Regions from separate parts of the Cupriavidus sp. 05N38 genome, predicted to be linked through region 3. Evidence: predicted binding sites of a transcription regulator. Region 3 holds the regulator's gene; each other region holds the start of a gene.

Region 1 (5,908 bases), on a different contig from region 3:
CGCCGGACGCCATCGTCTGCACGCACTTCCTGCCGGCCGAGATCCTGATGCATGAAGTGCGCCGCCAGCGACTGGCCGTGCCGGTGTGGGTGCAGGTGACCGATTTCGACCTGCATGGCATGTGGGTGATTCCCCATATGACGGGCTACTTCGCCGCCAGCGAGGAAATCGCCTTTCGCATGCGGGCCAGCCGCATCGAGGCGGGGCGCATCCATACCACCGGTATCCCGGTGGTGCCGGCCTTCACCCAGCCGCAGGACCGGCACGCTTGCGCCGCGCATTTTGGCCTGGACCCGGCGCGGCGCACCATCATGCTGATGGGGGGCGGCGCCGGCCTCGGCGGCCTGGACGAAGCCGCCGACGCGCTGATGCGGCTGGGCGACGATTTCCAGTTGATCGTGCTGGCCGGGCGCAACGAGGCCGCATTGAATCGCCTCAGGACGCTGGCGGGCGCGCATCCCGGCCGGCTGTTTCCATTCGGATTCACCAATGAGGTGGAACGGCTGATGGCCTGCTCTGACCTCGTCATCACCAAGCCCGGCGGGCTGACCACCTCCGAATGCCTGGCCATGGGCGTGCCGATGGTCGTCAATGCGCCGATCCCGGGACAGGAGGAGCGCAACGCGGACTATCTGCTGGAGCAGGGCGCTGCGCTCAAGGCCGTGGACCTGGTCTCGCTCGAATACCGTGTGCGCCTGCTGCTGGCCGAACCGGCCCGGCTGGACGCGATGCGGGAGCGGGCTCGCTCGCTGGGCCAGCCTGCGGCGGCCCGGCGCGTGCTGCAGACCGTGCTGGCGCAATTGCCTGGCCGGCAAGACCGCGCGCCGCTGCCGGCGGAGGCAGGCTGATGCGCTCCCTGAACCTGTCTGGCCCGCAGCGGCATGCGCAGGCATTTCCGTCGCGGCACCCGCTGGTGCTGCTGCTGATCATCGGCTGGACCTTGCTGCTGGCGTACTTCTTTGCCAATGTCGAGATCCAGATCGAAGGCGCTGCCGGCTGGGCCGCCAACCTGCCCACCTGGCGCATCGAGCATCACTGGCTGCTGGATATCTTCTGGGGCGGTCGCCCGATGACCGGCTATCACGCCTGGGTATTTCCCTGCGTGGCCCTGTTCTTCCATTTCCCGCTGCTGTTTGCCGGTCGCTGGAACTGGCGGGCGGAAGCCCGTGTGATCGCCTGCATCATGGTGTTCTGGATCACCGAGGATTTTCTCTGGTTCGTGCTCAATCCGGCGTATGGCGTGGCGCGCTTCGCGCCAGAATTCGTGCCCTGGCATATCCACTGGCTGGCCGGCGCGCCGACGGATTACTGGGTGTCGCTACTGGCGGCGGCCTTGCTTTTCTGGGTCTCGGGCCGGCGCGCCTGAGAGAAAATGTGTTCTTAACGACATATTACATGCGTAAATAGCCGAATAAGTGCCGTATTGATAACTATCTGGCGCCGCCGCGGATCGCCTTGGCCGCATAGGAGTAGAATCACGCTCTTGTGTACTTTGTAGCATTCTTATAACAATGAGCCCCCGTCCTTCGCGCATGGCGTGCGTTGACGCACTCAAGGCGATCAGCTCGCAACTGATCGTGCTGCACCATCTTGCCTTCTACGGCCCGATGTCCGACGTGGCCCACGTGCTGGCGCCCGATCTGCTCGACTGGTTCTCCCAATACGCGCGCATTGCCGTACAGGCCTTCCTTGTCATCAGCGGATTCCTCGCGGCGCGCAGCCTGGCGCCCGGCGGTCATCTGATGGTGCCGCATCCCTTGCTTGCGATCTGGCGGCGCTACCAGAAACTGGTGGTGCCTTATACCGCGGCCATCCTCATCGCCATTGCCGGTGCAGCCATCGCGCGCACCTGGATGCATCACGATTCGATTCCCGGCGCGCCGGGCCTGCACCAGTTCCTGGCGCATGTGCTGCTGCTGCATAACGTGCTGGATTTCGATGCGCTATCGGCCGGCGTCTGGTACGTCGCCATCGACCTGCAGCTGTTTGCCTTGCTGATCGCGGCGCTGTGGCTGGCGCGCCGGTGCGCAAGGTGGTTCGACGTGGAGGGCGCCGTGTTCGGCATGCCACTGGTGGCGGGGCTGGCGCTGGCGTCGCTGTTCTGGTTCAACCGTGATGCCGCGTGGGATGTGTGGGCGATCTATTTCTTCGGCGCCTATGGCATGGGTACGCTGGCGTTCTGGGCGTCCGAGCCGGAGCGTTCGCCGGTGGCGCTGATGGTGCTGGGCGCGGCGGTGCTGGCCGCGCTGATCGTGGACTTCCGCCTGCGTATCGCAGTGGCCCTTGCGGTGGCCTTGCTGCTGGGCATGGCGCGTCGTGGCGGCTGGCTGGAGCACTGGCCGCGCGCCAATGTGCTGGCGTTCTTCGGCCGCATTTCCTACTCGGTTTTCCTGGTGCACTTCCCGGTGTGCCTGGTAGTCAACGCCGTGGTATCCCATCTTGCGCCGCACCAGCCCGTGCTCAATGCACTTGGCATGGTTGCCGCGTGGGTGCTGAGCAACGCGGCCGGCGCGCTGTTCTACCGTTATGTGGAGAGCGGGACGCCGCTGCGGGCCCTGCGCCAGGCGGTGTGGCCGGCCCGCGCCGAAGCGCCGCGGCGCCAGCCTGCCGGGCGGCAGCAGTCGACCTGAGCGGCCCGCCGGTTTTCCGGCGCATCGCAAGCAGACGCATGCCAACTGCGGCGCCAGGCCTGAACAGCCTGGCGCCGCTTTCACTTGGTGCCTGTGCACCGCGATCCGGCAGCGTGCGGGCATGCCACCGCACGGCTGCGGTGCGCCTGGTCAAGGTGCGGCATTGTTGGCCGCGCAACACAGGGTAAAAACGAGCATTGGGATATGGCATGAAGGTTGCCTACTATGAAACTGTAAACCTGACCGTTTGGTCAGGATTCCTGTTCCGAGGCTGCCATGTCCGATCATATCGTCCTGACCTCGCACGCACGCCGCGACAAGCCGGCGGAGCCCATTCACTGGGGGGCCGCCAGCGCCGCGGAGCGCGGTCCCGTGATCGCCAGCCTGACCAATCCCGACCAGCGCAACGTGATCGGCACCCACTCGGGCGCCTATGCGGTGTATCGCGCACTGGCGGTCGCCTCGGGCCGGCTGCAGCGCGATCACCGGGCTGACCTGACCGATACCGCGCCGGCCGAACCCATCGGCCCGCATCCACAGTGGGCCGACCCGGACAAGATCGTTTCCATGGATCCCTGGGGCCACCTGGTCTCCACCGCCTTTGCAGACCGGATCGCGGCGGGCATCGATATCCGGCCCTCGATTGCCGTTACCCGCGCCCATATCAATATGCCCGAACTGGCGGGCGCCATCGCGGCAGGGCGCCTGGTGCCGGACGGCCGGATCCTCCACGCCAACGGCGACGTGCGCGTGACCAAGGCCGCGATCGACCCGGTCTGGTACCTGCCGGGCCTGGCGCGGCGCTTCGATATCAAGGAAAGCGCGCTGCGCCGTGCCTTGTTCGAGCAGACCAGCGGCATGTTCCCCGAACTGGTGACGCGGGCGGACCTCAAGGTGTTCCTGCCGCCCATCGGCGGCATGACGTTGTACTTCTTCGGCGATGTCAGCCAGCTCGGCAAGCCCGAGACCAAGGTGGCCTGCCGTGTGCACGACGAATGCAACGGCTCCGACGTGTTCGGCTCCGATATCTGCACTTGCCGGCCCTATCTGGCGCATGGCATCGAGGTGTGCATCGAGATGGCGCAACAGGGCGGAGTGGGCCTGGTGGTCTACAACCGCAAGGAAGGCCGCGCGCTGGGCGAAGTCACCAAGTTCCTGGTCTACAACGCTCGCAAGCGCCAGGTCGGCGGCGACCGCGCCGAGACCTATTTCGCGCGCACGGAATGCGTGGCCGGCGTGCAGGACATGCGTTTCCAGGAACTCATGCCCGACGTTTTCCACTGGCTCGGCATCAAGCGCATCGACCGCTGGGCCTCGATGAGCAATATGAAGCACGGGGYGCTGACCGCCCAGGGTATCGAGGTGGTCGAGCAGGTGGCGATCCCCGATGCGCTGATTCCGGCCGACGCCCGCGTGGAAATCGACGCCAAGGTAGCGGCTGGCTACTTCACGAGCTATACCCCGCCGGATGCGGAAGAACTTGCACTGGCAAAGGGTAGAGGACTGAACGAATGAACCAGACACCTGAAGCGGGCGTGCCGGGCGGCCCGTCCGATGCCTTCACCCAACCCGCCAGCGACGGCGGCGGCTGGGCCAGCCCGGTGCCCGCCGGGCATCCGGCCGCGGCGCTGCTGACCGGGCAGGCGGTGCGCGCGCACTGCGCCACCGTCACCGAGCACGTGGCGGCGGGCGCCTCCGAACTGTTTACCTGGCACCCGGACCGCATCGCCGCGGTGGCGGACTACGTGGCGGCCACTATCCGCCAGCGCTATCCGGACCTGAACGTGCCTTATCACAGCCGCTGGCGCCATTTCGAGAGCGGCGCGGGCGAGAAACTGGACCGCTGGCAGATCCTGTGCGAGCGCGGCGGGCTGTCCGGCGAGGCCGATCGCGAGGAGCGCGCCCGCATCGGCATCGACCTGGTGATCCCGAGCGTGCTGCTGGATGCGGGCGCGGGCCCGGACTGGCGCTATCGCGACCCGGCCAGCGATCTCTCGCTGACCCGCTCGGAAGGCCTGGGCGTGGCGAGCTTCGACCTGTTCGCGCGCGGCGGATTCTCCGCCCAACCCGGCCAGCCGTTGCGCGCCGATGCCGAACGCCTGATGCGTATCGACGCCTCTTCCATCGCCACCGCGTTCCAGGTGGCGCAGCACAATCCGCTGGTCGGCCTGGAAGGCCGGGCCGGGCTGCTGCGCCGGCTCGGCGAGGTGGCGCAGGCCACGCCGGCCGTGTTCGGCACGCCGGCGCGACTTGGCAACCTGTACGACTACCTCAAGGCGAGTGCCGTCGACGGTCACATCGAGGCCGGCTTCGTGCTGAGCACGCTGCTGGTGGCGCTGGGTCCGGTATGGCCGGGGCGCGTCATGCTGGAGGGCGTCTCGCTGGGCGACTGCTGGCATCACCCGGCCTGCGCCGACGGCCTGGTGCCGTTCCACAAGCTCACGCAGTGGCTGACGTACTCGTTGCTCGAACCGCTGGAGGACGCCGGGCTGACCGTCACCGGGCTGGAAGCGCTCACCGGCCTGCCCGAATACCGCAACGGCGGCCTGCTGTTCGATTTCGAGCTGATGGTGCCGCGCGACCCGGCCTTCGCCTCGGTGACGCACACGGTGGACGAGCCGGTCATCGTGGAATGGCGCGCGCTCACGGTCACCGGCCTGGACCTGGTGGCCGCCTCGGTGCGCGAGGCGCTCGGGCTGTCAGCCGCCGATTTTCCGCTGGCGCGCGTGCTCGAAGGCGGCACCTGGGCGGCGGGGCGCCGCATTGCCGCCAAGCGCAGGCCCGGCGGCCCGCCGCCTTTCGCCATCGACAGCGACGGCACGGTGTTCTAGCCTGCGCGCCGCGCGCCCTCCAGGGGGCGCGCGGCGGTACCCCTTTGCGATTCGCCTCCCGAGGAGCGCAACATGACCGATCTTTCCGCTGTACCGCCTGTCACGCCATCGGTGATGGTGGTGGACCATCCGCTTGTGCAGCACAAGGTCACGCTGGTCCGCAGCGAAGACACCACCACGGACAATTTCCGCCGGCTGGTCCGCGAGATCAGCCAGTTGCTGACCTACGAAGCCACGCGCGACCTGGCGATGGAGACCATCGCCATCAAGACCCCGATCGCGCCGATGGAGTCGCCGGTGCTGTCGGGCAAGAAGCTGTGCCTGGTGTCCATCCTGCGGGCCGGCAACGGTTTCCTTGACGGCATGCTGGACCTGCTGCCGGCCGCGCGCGTGGGCCATATCGGCCTGTACCGCGATCCGGAGACGCTGGAGCCGATCGAGTACTAC
Region 2 (5,908 bases), on a different contig from region 3:
GCCGCCGAATCCGACTGGGATGTGGTGGTGAGCAGCATGACCGAGCTGGCGGACCGGATCTGCTGATCCGCCCGGTTTCGTGCTTTCCGTTTCGCGCGGGTCGTCGCATGCGCCGGCCCGCGCACATCCAGGGCGGAGATCCGCGCGCGTGCGCGGCGCATGAAGTGCAGGCCGCACATCGCATGAAGAGGTTTGCCCAAGCGGTTTGCCCAAGCGGCTCCCTGTCGGATACATTAGGATTCCCGGCCGCCCGTCATTCCAGAGGCACATAGAGCCGGCGACGGCGCCAGGCCGGGAGACGACAAGGAGACGACGATGGACCTGCGGCAACGCGAGCACATCGATGCGGTAGTGCAGCTCACCACGCACGCCGGCGCGCTGTTGCCGCGCGCGCCCGAGACCATCATCCAGAACTCCTGGCGGCGCTGCGTGCACCAGTACGGCCTGGACCCGGCGCGCATGCAGCAGGCCTGCATCCTGCCGCAGACGCGCCTGCGCGAGCACCAGCAGCGCATCGACGATTTCGCCCGCATCGCGCGCCACGGGCTGCAGACGCTGTACAGCCAGGTCGCCGGCATGGGCTACGTGGTGCTGCTCACCGACGCGCAGGGCGTGACGGTGGACTACCTCGGCGACGCCAGTGCCGATGCGCGCCTGCGCCGCGCCGGCCTGTACCTGGGCGCGCAGTGGAGCGAGGCCGGCGCCGGCACCTGCGCGGTGGGCACCGCGCTGGCCACCGGGCAGGCGCTGACCGTGCACCAGGCCGACCATTTCGACGCCACCCATATCCCGCTGACCTGCACCGCCGCGCCGCTGTTCGATTCGCACGGCAGCCTCTGCGCCATCCTCGACATCTCCGCGCTGACCTCGCCGCAGGCCAAGGACAGCCAGGGCCTGGCGCTGCAGATGGTGCGCATCTACGCCAGCCATATCGAGAACGCCAGCTTCCTGCGCAGCCATCGCGAAGACTGGATCCTCAAGCTCAATGCCGCGCCGGAATTCGTCGACGTGAACCCGGAATACCTGCTCGCGCTCGACGCCGGCGGCCGCGTGGTCGGGCACAACCGCCGCGCGCAGCAGATGCTGGGGGCCGAACCCGGCCTGGGCGGGGCGCCCCTGCTTGGCATGGCCTTCGAGGCGCTGTTCGACGCGCGCCTCGACGAACTGGGCCGCTTCGTGCATTCGCGCCCGAGCGAGCAGCGCGCGCTGGCCCTGTCGCGCAGCGGCACGCGGCTCTACCTGAGCGTGATGCCGCCGGCCCTGCGCTGGCAGCCGGCCGCCGCCGTGCGCAGCCCGCCGCTGCAAGCGCCGCTGGCGGCCCTGTGCGGCGGCGATGACGCGCTGCAGCAGCAATTGCTGCGCGCCGCCAAGCTGGTCGACTCCCCGATCAACCTGCTGATCAACGGCGAGACCGGCAGCGGCAAGGAATATCTCGCCAAGGCGCTGCACCAGTCCAGCGGACGCCGCCAGGGGCCCTTCGTGGCGGTGAACTGCGCGGCGATCCCCGAATCGCTGATCGAGAGCGAGCTGTTCGGCCACCTGCCCAACAGCTTCTCGGGCGCCGGCTCGCGGCCCAAGCGCGGCCTCATCCAGGAAGCGGACGGCGGCACCCTGTTCCTCGACGAGATCGGCGACATGCCGCGCGAGCTGCAATCGCGCCTGCTGCGCGTGCTGGCCGAAGGCGAGGTGCTGGCCATCGGCGCGGCGCGGCCGGTGCCGGTCAGTGTGCGCGTGATCTCCGCCACCCACCATCCGCTGGACCAGCTGGTGAGCAGCGGCCGCTTCCGCGAAGACCTCTACTACCGGCTCAACGGCGCCCGCCTGATGCTGCCGCCGCTGCGCGAGCGCTCGGACCTCGACTGGCTGATCGGCAAGATGCTTGGCACTGGCACTGGCACTGGCACTGGCACTGGCACTGGCATCGGCGCCGGCGCCGGCGCCGTCAGCCTGTCGCCGGCGGCGCGCGCGCGCCTGCACGCGCATGCCTGGCCCGGCAACCTGCGCGAACTGCGCAACGCGCTCGAGTATGCGCGCGCGATCTGCACCGACGGACATATCGAGGTGGAAGACCTGCCCGAAGGCATTGGCGCGGCGGCGCGCCAGCAAGGCCTGCTTGCCACGGCGGCCGCGCCGGCGGCGCCGGCCGCCACCATGGCGCAGCCGGTCCCGGTCCAGGTGCCGGCGATGGCGTCGCCGGCACCCGGCTTCGATCCGCACCAGCTGCCGCCCGAAGCGATGTTGCTGATGCAATATCTGCGCGCCGCCGGCTGGAACCTCAGCGCGGTGGCACGCCAGATCGGCGTGAGCCGCATGACGCTGTACCGGCGCATGGCGCGCTACGGCATCGCGTCCCCCAACCAGCGCGACGCGGCGCACGACTGAGCGCGGCGCCGCGCTGCGCCCCGCGCCTCGCGACACCTGTCCAGCGGCCGTACACCTGATGCTGTGACACCTGTCACGCGGTGCGCCGCCACGCCCGGCCAAAGTCCCTTTTTCCTGCGGGTAATCCCGCGCTTTTCCTGCCCTGCGCGCGTGTCCGRCGGGTGGCACGCCCATTGCGATATGCCTGTCACAAGACAAGACGGCAGGAGACACGCATGGGTGAGCAGACGCTGGCCGAACGGCCCCTGGTGGGCATCATCGCCAATCCGGTCTCGGCGCGCGATATCCGCCGCGTGATCGCCAACGCCAACACGCTGCAACTGGCCGACCGCGTCAATATCGTGCTGCGCCTGCTGGCCGCGCTGGCCGCCTGCGGCGTGGGTCGCGTGCTGATGATGCCGGACCGCGAGGGCATGCGCGTGCTGCTGGCGCGGCACCTCGCGCGTCGCCAGGGGCCGGACGCAGCGCTGCCCGGGGTGGAGTACCTCGACATGCCGGTCACCGCCCGCGTGGACGACACCTTCCTGGCCGCGCGCATGCTGCGCGAAGCGGGGGTGTCCGCCATCATCGTGCTCGGCGGCGACGGCACCCACCGCGCCGTGGTGCGCGAATGCGGCGACGTGCCGATCGCCGGCATCTCCACCGGCACCAACAACGCCTATCCCGAAATGCGCGAGGCCACCATCACCGGGCTCGCCACCGGCCTGTTCGCCAGCGGGCGCATTCCGGCGGCGCACTCGCTGGCCGGCAACAAGCGGCTGGACATCTGCATCGCCGGCACGAACGAGGTGCGCCGCGATATTGCGCTGGTGGATGCGGTCATCTCCCACGAGCACTTCATCGGCGCGCGCGCCCTGTGGAAGACCGAGACGCTGGGCGCCGTGTACCTCGCCTTCGCCGATCCGCAGGCCATCGGCCTGTCCGCCATCGGCGGCCTGCTCGACCCGGTGGGCCGGCACGAATCCGGCGGGCTGGCCATCGAGCTGGCGGCTGCCGGCGCAGGCCGCTTCGAACTGCGCGCGCCGATCGCGCCTGGCTTGCTCAGCGCGGTGCCCATCGCAGGCTGGGAGCGCCTGACCGACGGCGTGCCGCACCGCGTGCGCCAGCGCAGCGGCGTCGTCGCGCTGGACGGCGAGCGCGAGCTGGTGTTCGGCGAGCAAGACGAAGTCACCGTGACGCTGCGCGAGCGCGCCTTCCTCAGCATCGACGTGGCGGCCTGCATGCGCTACGCCGCCGCCGCCGGGCTGATGCGCGGCGGCCGCGCGCCGAGCGCGCAGGCGCCGCCTTCGCATGCGGCGCCGCCCCTGGCGTCCCGGCCAGTCTCGCAGCCGTACCCGCACCCGCATCCGCACCCTCAGTCGTAACCCCGCTCACATACCGCCACTGCAAAAACCGTGAAGGAGACAGACATGACGACAACCTCAAGCAGCCAGAACACGCTGCCCCTCGGCAAGGAAGACCTGCTCGCCGTCTACCGCCGCATGCGCACCATCCGCGATTTCGAGGAGCGGCTGCACGTGGACTTCGGCCGCGGCGACATCCCCGGCTTCGTCCACCTCTATGCCGGCGAGGAAGCCGCCGGCGTTGGCATCCTGCATCACCTCGGCGACGGCGACCGCATCGCCAGCACGCACCGCGGCCACGGCCACTGCATCGCCAAGGGCGTGGACCCGGTGGCGATGATGAAGGAGATCTACGGGCGCAAGGGCGGCTCGTGCAACGGCAAGGGCGGCTCCATGCATATCGCCGACCTGTCCAAGGGCATGATGGGCGCCAACGGCATCCTCGGCGCGGGCGCGCCGCTGATCTGCGGCGCCGCGCTGGCGGCCAAGTTCCGCGGCAAGGGCGAGATCGGCATCACCTTCGCCGGCGACGGCGCCTCCAACCAGGGCACCTTCCTGGAGAGCCTGAACCTGGCCGCCGTATGGAACCTGCCGGTCATCTTCGTGATCGAGAACAACGGATACGCCGAATCGACCGCGCGCGACTACGGCACCGCGGTGGACAGCTATGTGGACCGCGCCGCCGGCTTCGGCATTCCCGGCGTGACCGTGGACGGCACCGATTTCTTCGCCGTGCACGAGGCTGCCGGCGAAGTCATCAAGCGCGCCCGCGAAGGCGGCGGCCCGGCCCTGCTCGAATGCAAGATGGTGCGCTTCTACGGCCATTTCGAAGGCGATGCGCAGACCTACCGCGCAAGCGGCGAGCTCGACGACATCCGCGCCAACAAGGACTGCCTGAAGAAGTTCTCCGCCACCGTGACCCAGGCCGGCGTGATCGCGCCGGAGGAGCTCAAGGCCATCGACGAACAGGTCGCCGCGCTGATCGAAGACGCGGTGCAGCAGGCCAAGGCCGCGCCGTTCCCGACCGCCGCCGACCTGCTGACCGACGTGTACGTCAGCTACTGAGCGCGGCGCAGACCGGACCGCACGAACGAACAGCACGAACAGCACGAACAGGAGACCAAACCATGTCCCGCAAACTCAGCATGAAGCTGGCGATCAACGAGGCGATCGACCAGGAAATGACCCGTGACCCGAGCGTGATCATGCTCGGCGAGGATATCGTCGGCGGCGCCGGCGCGGACGGCGAGAAAGACGCCTGGGGCGGCGTGCTCGGCGTCACCAAGGGCCTCTACGCCAAGCACGGCGACCGCCTGCTGGACACGCCGCTGTCCGAGTCCGCCTACGTGGGCGCGGCCATCGGCGCGGCGGCCTGCGGCATGCGCCCGATCGCGGAGTTGATGTTCATCGACTTCATGGGTGTGTGCTTCGACCAGATCTTCAACCAGGCGGCCAAGTTCCGCTATATGTTCGGCGGCAAGGCCGAGACCCCGGTGGTGATCCGCGCCATGGTGGGCGCGGGCTTCCGCGCGGCGGCCCAGCACAGCCAGATGCTCACGCCGCTGTTTACGCATATCCCCGGGCTCAAGGTGGTGTGCCCGTCCACGCCGTACGACACCAAGGGTTTGCTGATCCAGGCCATCCGCGACAACGACCCGGTGATCTTCTGCGAGCACAAGAACCTGTACGGCTTCGAAGGCGAGGTGCCGGAGAACTCGTATGCGATCCCGTTCGGCGAAGCCAATATCGTGCGCGACGGCAAGGACGTGTCCATCGTCACCTACGGGCTGATGGTGCACCGCGCGCTGGAAGCCGCCGCCACGCTGGCCAAGGAAGGCATCGAGGCCGAGGTGGTGGACCTGCGCACGCTCTCGCCGCTCGATATCGACACCGTGCTGGAGACCGTGGAAAACACCGGCCGCCTGGTGGTGGTGGACGAAGCCAGCCCGCGCTGCAATATCGCCACCGACATCGCCGCCCAGGTCGCGCAGCAAGCCTTCGGCGCGCTCAAGGCCGGCATCGAGATGGTGTGCCCGCCGCACACGCCGGTGCCGTTCTCGCCCGCGCTGGAAGACCTCTACATCCCCAGCGCGGCGCAGATCGCCGATGCCGCGCGCAAGACCGTGAAAGGAGGGAAACACTGATGGCCGAGATCACCCCGATCGTCATGCCCAAATGGGGCC
Region 3 (5,908 bases):
GGGCGACGGATTTGCCGGAGCCGGAAATTCCGGTGATAAGTATGATGCGCATAGCGTCACAAGCATAACATCAGGCGATGACGCCGTCATGACGGTATCGTGACGGGCGGGCCTCATAAAAAATGACGAACCGGAGTTCGCCATTTGCACATGCGTCCACGAAAGGGCGACCCTTGTTACTTGGACAGGCATTCCTTCATGAATGCCTTGCGCTCGTCGCCCTTCTTCATGCTTGCAGCAATATAAGCAAACGAAAAGTGGCGCAGAAACCGCTTGTCAGAGCAGGCGGCCCTGGCCGCGCGAAGCGACATCGGCCTGCATCGCGGCACGCTGGCGGTCCATGAAATCACGCAGCGTATCGATGCCGCGCAGGCGCAGGATAGTGTTGCGCACGGCGGCCTCGACCAGCACGGCGAGATTTCGGCCGGCCGCCACCTGGATCTTGACCATGTGGATCGGCAGGCCAAGCACGTCGAGGTATTGGGAATCCAGCGGCAGGCGCTCGAACTCGCCATCGTTGCGCCGCACCAGCTGCACCACCAGCTTCATCTTCATTTTCCGGCGCACCGCAGTCTCGCCGAAGATGGTCTTGATGTCGAGCAGGCCCAGTCCGCGCACTTCGAGCAGGTTCTGCAGCAGCGGCGGGCAGCGGCCTTCGATGAAGTCAGGCCCCAGGCGCACGAAGTCCACCGCATCGTCGGCCACCAGTCCGTGTCCGCGCGAGATCAGTTCCAGGCCTAGTTCGCTCTTGCCCAGACCCGACTCGCCCATGATCAGCACGCCCATGCCGAGGATGTCGAGGAACACGCCGTGCATGGTCACGCGCGGCGCGGAAATCCGCGACAGATAGAGCCGCAGGTGGTCGATGACCGCGGCCGAGGATACCGGCGTGGTGAACAGGGGCGTGGACGAGCGCGTGCAGCGCAGTTCCAGGTCGGGGGGTGGCTCCATGCCGTCCGCGATCACCAGGAAGGGCGGCTCGAGCAGGATCAGCTCGCCCATCTGGCGTTTGCGCATTTCGTCGTCGAGACGCTGGTAATAGGTGATTTCGGGTTTGCCGAGCACCTGGATCCGGTTCGGGTGGATCAGGTTCAAGTGCCCGACGAGATCGGCGGCGGACGTGGCTTCACGCGCGAACTCAACGTCGAAGGCCCGGTCGGCCCCTTCCAGGCCAGCGACCCAGGAGAGTTTGATGTCGGCTGCGTTGTCGTCGAAGATCGACTGCGAGGTGACGCCAGTGAGTTCCATGCGGTGCTTTCGGGGGACAGGCTTTCAGGCCGGGGAGGCAACGGCCCTGTTGGCCGGGCAGGGCTTGCCCCGGCGGGTCAGGGATGCCATTGCGTCAGCAACTGGTGCACGGCATCGGGAGTGGGCAGGGTAGCGAGTCCTTCGCGCATTTCGCGGTCGGACAGCAGCTGGGCAATCTCGGAAAGGATCTCCAGGTGCTGCTGGGTAGCCTGTTCGGGCACGAGCAGGAAGATCAGCAGCGACACCGGCTTGCCGTCAGGCGACTCGAAGGGGATCGGCTCGCCCAGGCGCATGAAGGCGGCCAGGGGCTGCTTGAGGCCCTTGATGCGACCGTGCGGAATGGCAACCCCGGCTCCGAGGCCGGTCGAGCCCAGCGATTCGCGGGCGAACAGGTTGTCGGTCACGGTAGCGCGCGCTACGCCATGGTTGTTCTCGAAGAGGAGCCCGGCCTGTTCGAACACCCGCTTCTTGCTGGTGACGCTGACGTCGAGGTTGATGTTGCCGGGTGGCAGCAATTTAGCCAAACGATTCATGTGGAATGCGCAGGTTTTTCTAGTAAGCAGGCCCGTGGCCAGGAGAGGGCCGCACCAGGCAAAGGGGATAGAAAGGCTCGTGCCCTCGTTTCACCGGTTATCCCATGCCGGTGTCGGGCGTCTGGCCATTATAGAGCAGGCCCGCCCCCGCCTTGTGCATTGCAATAGCCGATGCGCGGAAGCGGTGCCGCGCGCACGGAAAAATTGCCGCGCTATTGCTTATGTATTGCACAGCATACACCGGGAGCGTGGCCTTGCGGAATCCCCTTGCGTGATTCGATACCGGCCGTAAATGCGGGAGAACGCCACAAAAATGTGCGCAAAAAAGCCGCGCATCGGGCGCGGCTTGTTCTGGTTTCAAGGGACTGACACCGACGGCCCCCTAGGTGGGCCGCCAGGCACGGTCATTGCTGCATCTGCGCTGCGGCCAATTGATACTTGACCGCTTCGCGGTCGTGGCTTTGCACGCGATCCTTGTGGCGAARSACCTGCCGGTCGAGCTTGTCGACTAGCGCGTCGATAGCGGCATACAGGTCTTCGTGATGCGCTTCGACAAAGATGTCCTTGCCCTTGAGATGTAGATTGATTTCCGCGTACTGCCGCCGGTCCTTTTCTTTTGTATTGTCGACAGATAGCAGCACACTTACGCCAATGACTTGATCGAAATGCCTGACGATACGCTCCAGTTTCGTTTCCACGTACTCACGCAGCGGGGGCGTGATGTCCAAGTGGTGTCCACTGATCTTGAAGTTCATAGCGTTTCTCCTTCTGAAAGAGTTGCATCAGGCAGGCGATGCAACTCGGCTACAAAGACTTGCGGAGATTTACGGCAGGGATTTTCAGCGCCTCGCGGTACTTGGCGACGGTACGGCGCGCCACCACGAAGCCTTGCTCGCCGAGCAGTTCGGCGATCCTGCTATCCGACAGGGGATTCCTGGGATCTTCGGCTCCTATGAGTTGCTTGATCAACGCTCGAATTGCCGTTGAAGAGGCCGCGCCGCCGGTTTCTGTGGATACGTGACTGCCGAAGAAATACTTCAGCTCGAAAGTCCCCATCGGCGTTGCCATGTATTTATTGGTTGTCACCCGAGAGATGGTGGACTCGTGTAGACCCAGTGTATCGGCAATCTCCCGCAAAACCAAGGGGCGCATCGCAATTTCCCCGTGGGTGAAGAAGTTCTTTTGACGTTCGACAATCGCTTGTGCGACGCGCAATATGGTGTCGAAGCGCTGCTGGATATTCTTGATCAACCAGCGTGCTTCCTGCAATTTTTGCTGCAGTCCGGCAGCCCCTGAATCGCCTTTTGCACCGCGCAAAATCTGCGCGTACATATCGTTGATGCGTAGCCGCGGCATCACATCCGGATTGAGTTGCGCGATCCAGCCGCCGCTCATTTTTCGCACGAAAACATCCGGCACCACGAAATCCGCCTCGGGGCGGCTATAGGCATGGCCGGGATACGGGGCGAGCGAGCGGATCAGTTCGTGCGCGGCCTTGAGGTCGGCCTCGTCGACCTGCAGCGCTTTCTTCAGGCGCGTGTAGTCGCGCACCGCGAGCAGCTCCAGGTGGCTGGTGACGATGGTCAGGGCCAGTTCGCGCTGCGGATGGGTGAGCCGGCGCAGTTGCAGCGCCAGGCATTCGGCGGCGTTGCGCGCACCTACGCCGGCCGGGTCGAAGCTCTGCAGCAGGGTCAGGACGGCGTGTACCTCGTCGATCTCGAACTCGAGTTCCTCGGGCAGTTCGGCGCAGATCTCCTCGAGCGAAGCGCTAAGGTATCCGTCGTCGTCCAGCGACTCGACCAGGAAGATCGCGAGCCCTTTGTCGCGCATGGAAATCTTCAGCGGCGCGAGTTGCTCCATCAGGTGCTCGCGCAGCGTCGGCTCGGCGTCACGCAGCTGCATCGGCGTCTTTTCGTCCTCGTCGCCCTGCGGGCGGCGGGCAAAGTCGTCGAGGCTCCAGTCGCTGCCGTAATCCTCGCCGCTGTCGGCGTAGTTGTCGTCGCCATCGGCGGCGCCGTCGGGGCGGTTCTCGCTGGTGCCCTGGCCATCGGCGGGCGCAGGCGCGGGCGCGCTCTGCAGGTTGACGGAGCCATCGGCACCCACGCGCAGCGGGCTTTCGATCCAGTCGTTTTCGCGTTCGAGCAGGGGGTTCTCGGTGAGCGCTTGCTCAACTTCCTGCTGCAGTTCGAGCGTGGACAGTTGCAGCAGCCGGATCGACTGCTGGAGTTGCGGCGTAAGCGCGAGATGCTGCGAGAGGCGGAGCTGTAGCGACGGTTTCATGCGACCTATTTTATGCGCAACTTCCATGCCGTTGGAACGGAAATTGCTATCGCTGATGCCGCCGTGATCGTTTGCAGGATGAAAGGCGACATGAACGCCGCCTGGCCGCGAATATCCCGGCTGCGCGGCAGTAGGCCGCGCCCCGCGTTACATGCGGAAGTTCTCGCCCAGGTAGACCTTGCGCACCGATTCGTTGGCAATGATGTCTTCGGGCTGGCCTGACGCCAGCACGGTGCCTTCGCTGATGATATACGCGTGGTCGCAGATGCCAAGCGTCTCGCGCACGTTGTGGTCCGTGATGAGCACGCCGATGTTGCGTGCCTTGAGGAAGCTGACGATGCGCTGGATTTCGCCCACCGCGATCGGGTCCACGCCGGCGAACGGTTCGTCGAGCAGGATGAAGCGCGGCGCGGAAGCCAGCGCACGGGCGATTTCCACGCGGCGGCGCTCGCCACCGGACAGCGACAGCGCCGGATTCTCGCGCAGGTGGGCGATCTGCAGGTCGTCGAGCAGCGAGTCCAGGCGTCGCTCGATATCCGCCTTGGACAGCGGCTTGCCGTCGTGCACCTGCAACTCGAGCACGGCGCGGATGTTCTCCTGCACGTTGAGCTTGCGGAACACCGAGGCTTCCTGCGGCAGGTAGGACAGGCCCATGCGCGCGCGCTCGTGGATGGCGAGGCCGCTGATGTGCTTGTCGTCGAGCACGATGTCGCCTTCGTCCAGCGCCACCAGCCCGACGATCATGTAGAACGAAGTGGTCTTGCCCGCGCCGTTGGGACCCAGCAGCCCGACCACCTCGCCGCTCTTCACGTCGAGCGACACGTCCTTGACCACCGTGCGCGAGCCGTAGCGCTTCTTCAGGTGGCGCACGACCAGGGTGCTGCTCTCGGTCAGGACGTTGGGCTGGGACGGTTCGGTTTGGGTAGCGGTCATGAAGGCTGAATCCGTGGATCGGGCGGCGCTGCTGCGCGCCGGCGTCAGGGGTTGGCGGGGGCAGGGGCCGGCTTGAGCGGCAGCGGACTGGCGGCGGCGCCGCTGGCGGGCTGCTCCTGGCGCGGCGAGAGCACCGCGCGCACGCGTCCGGACGGGCTGCCTGCCGTGGCGTTCTCGGCGCCGCCGGTGGCCGTGTAGAACTCGTTGCGGCTGTCGTAGGTGATCACGGCACCGCGGATCTCGTCGACCAGCTTGGCGCCGGCCAGGCGCGCCATGCGGGCGCGGCCGATCAGCTTGGAGATTTCCTGCTTGCCGTCGGACTCGATGCGGTCGCCCCAGCCGTCGATGTATTCGTCGACGTTGTCGCGCTTCTGGCGGATATAGGCCTGCTTGCCTGCCTTCGAGGTGGCCACGGCGTACTGGTAGCCCTCGGGGTCGGTGCGCACTTCGGCCGCATCGGACTTCAGCACCATGGTGCCCTTGGTCAGCACCACGTTGCCGGTCAGTACGTACACCTGCTTGACGTCGTCGTAGCTGGCATTGTCCGCCTCCAGCACCAGTGGCTTGTCGCGGTCGGCCTTCTCGGCGCGGGCGGGCGCGGCCAGCGCAAGGCCGAGCATGGCTGCCAGCGTCAGCAGGGCAGCCGTGCTGCGACGGCGACAGGACGATGTCGTCAGGAATGGATTCATATTGGCGTGGTGGCGGTTGGCGCGGGCGGCTCTGGCCCGCGGGCGGCTTCGTTTCTTGGCTGTTTCCGGGCGCGGCGCGTCAGGCTTCGTCAGGGCTGCTTCGCGGCGCTGGCCGGCGGCCCCGTAATGATGGTGCCGTGTACGTTACCCAGCAATTGTACTTCGCGGGTGACGTTGTTGAAGATCAGGCCGTTGGCGGTCATCACCGACGGGCCGCGCGTGAGC

Evidence for each region. The regulator sigma-54, encoded in region 3, starts transcription at its own class of promoters, with help from an activator protein. The targets are predictions, from matches to a motif close to TGGCANGNAANCTGCTTT.
Region 1: the regulator sigma-54 is predicted to act here: its motif matches at 2,836-2,853, upstream of AC1DK4_RS17205 (GTP cyclohydrolase II).
Region 2: the regulator sigma-54 is predicted to act here: its motif matches at 2,545-2,562, upstream of AC1DK4_RS32115 (ATP-NAD kinase family protein).

The regions. Positions count from the first base shown of each region.
Region 1 covers NZ_JBFTNF010000021.1:57,159-63,066, forward strand. Annotated here, with positions in the region: gene AC1DK4_RS17190 (MGDG synthase family glycosyltransferase) at 1-848, shown strand, start outside; gene AC1DK4_RS17195 (hypothetical protein) at 848-1,366, shown strand; gene AC1DK4_RS17200 (acyltransferase family protein) at 1,512-2,630, shown strand; gene AC1DK4_RS17205 (GTP cyclohydrolase II) at 2,907-4,145, shown strand; gene AC1DK4_RS17210 (URC4/urg3 family protein) at 4,142-5,461, shown strand; gene upp (uracil phosphoribosyltransferase) at 5,534-5,908, shown strand, end outside.
Region 2 covers NZ_JBFTNF010000062.1:22,660-28,567, forward strand. Annotated here, with positions in the region: gene AC1DK4_RS32105 (haloacid dehalogenase type II) at 1-66, shown strand, start outside; gene AC1DK4_RS32110 (sigma-54-dependent Fis family transcriptional regulator) at 316-2,382, shown strand; gene AC1DK4_RS32115 (ATP-NAD kinase family protein) at 2,598-3,746, shown strand; gene AC1DK4_RS32120 (thiamine pyrophosphate-dependent dehydrogenase E1 component subunit alpha) at 3,792-4,790, shown strand; gene AC1DK4_RS32125 (alpha-ketoacid dehydrogenase subunit beta) at 4,853-5,869, shown strand; gene AC1DK4_RS32130 (acetoin dehydrogenase dihydrolipoyllysine-residue acetyltransferase subunit) at 5,869-5,908, shown strand, end outside.
Region 3 covers NZ_JBFTNF010000003.1:88,826-94,733, reverse strand. Annotated here, with positions in the region: gene rapZ (RNase adapter RapZ) at 1-52, opposite strand, end outside; gene AC1DK4_RS03515 (PsiF family protein) at 177-311, opposite strand; gene hprK (HPr(Ser) kinase/phosphatase) at 277-1,248, opposite strand; gene ptsN (PTS IIA-like nitrogen regulatory protein PtsN) at 1,326-1,781, opposite strand; gene hpf (ribosome hibernation-promoting factor, HPF/YfiA family) at 2,186-2,536, opposite strand; gene AC1DK4_RS03495 (RNA polymerase factor sigma-54) at 2,586-4,061, opposite strand; gene lptB (LPS export ABC transporter ATP-binding protein) at 4,209-4,994, opposite strand; gene lptA (lipopolysaccharide transport periplasmic protein LptA) at 5,039-5,683, opposite strand; gene lptC (LPS export ABC transporter periplasmic protein LptC) at 5,773-5,908, opposite strand, start outside.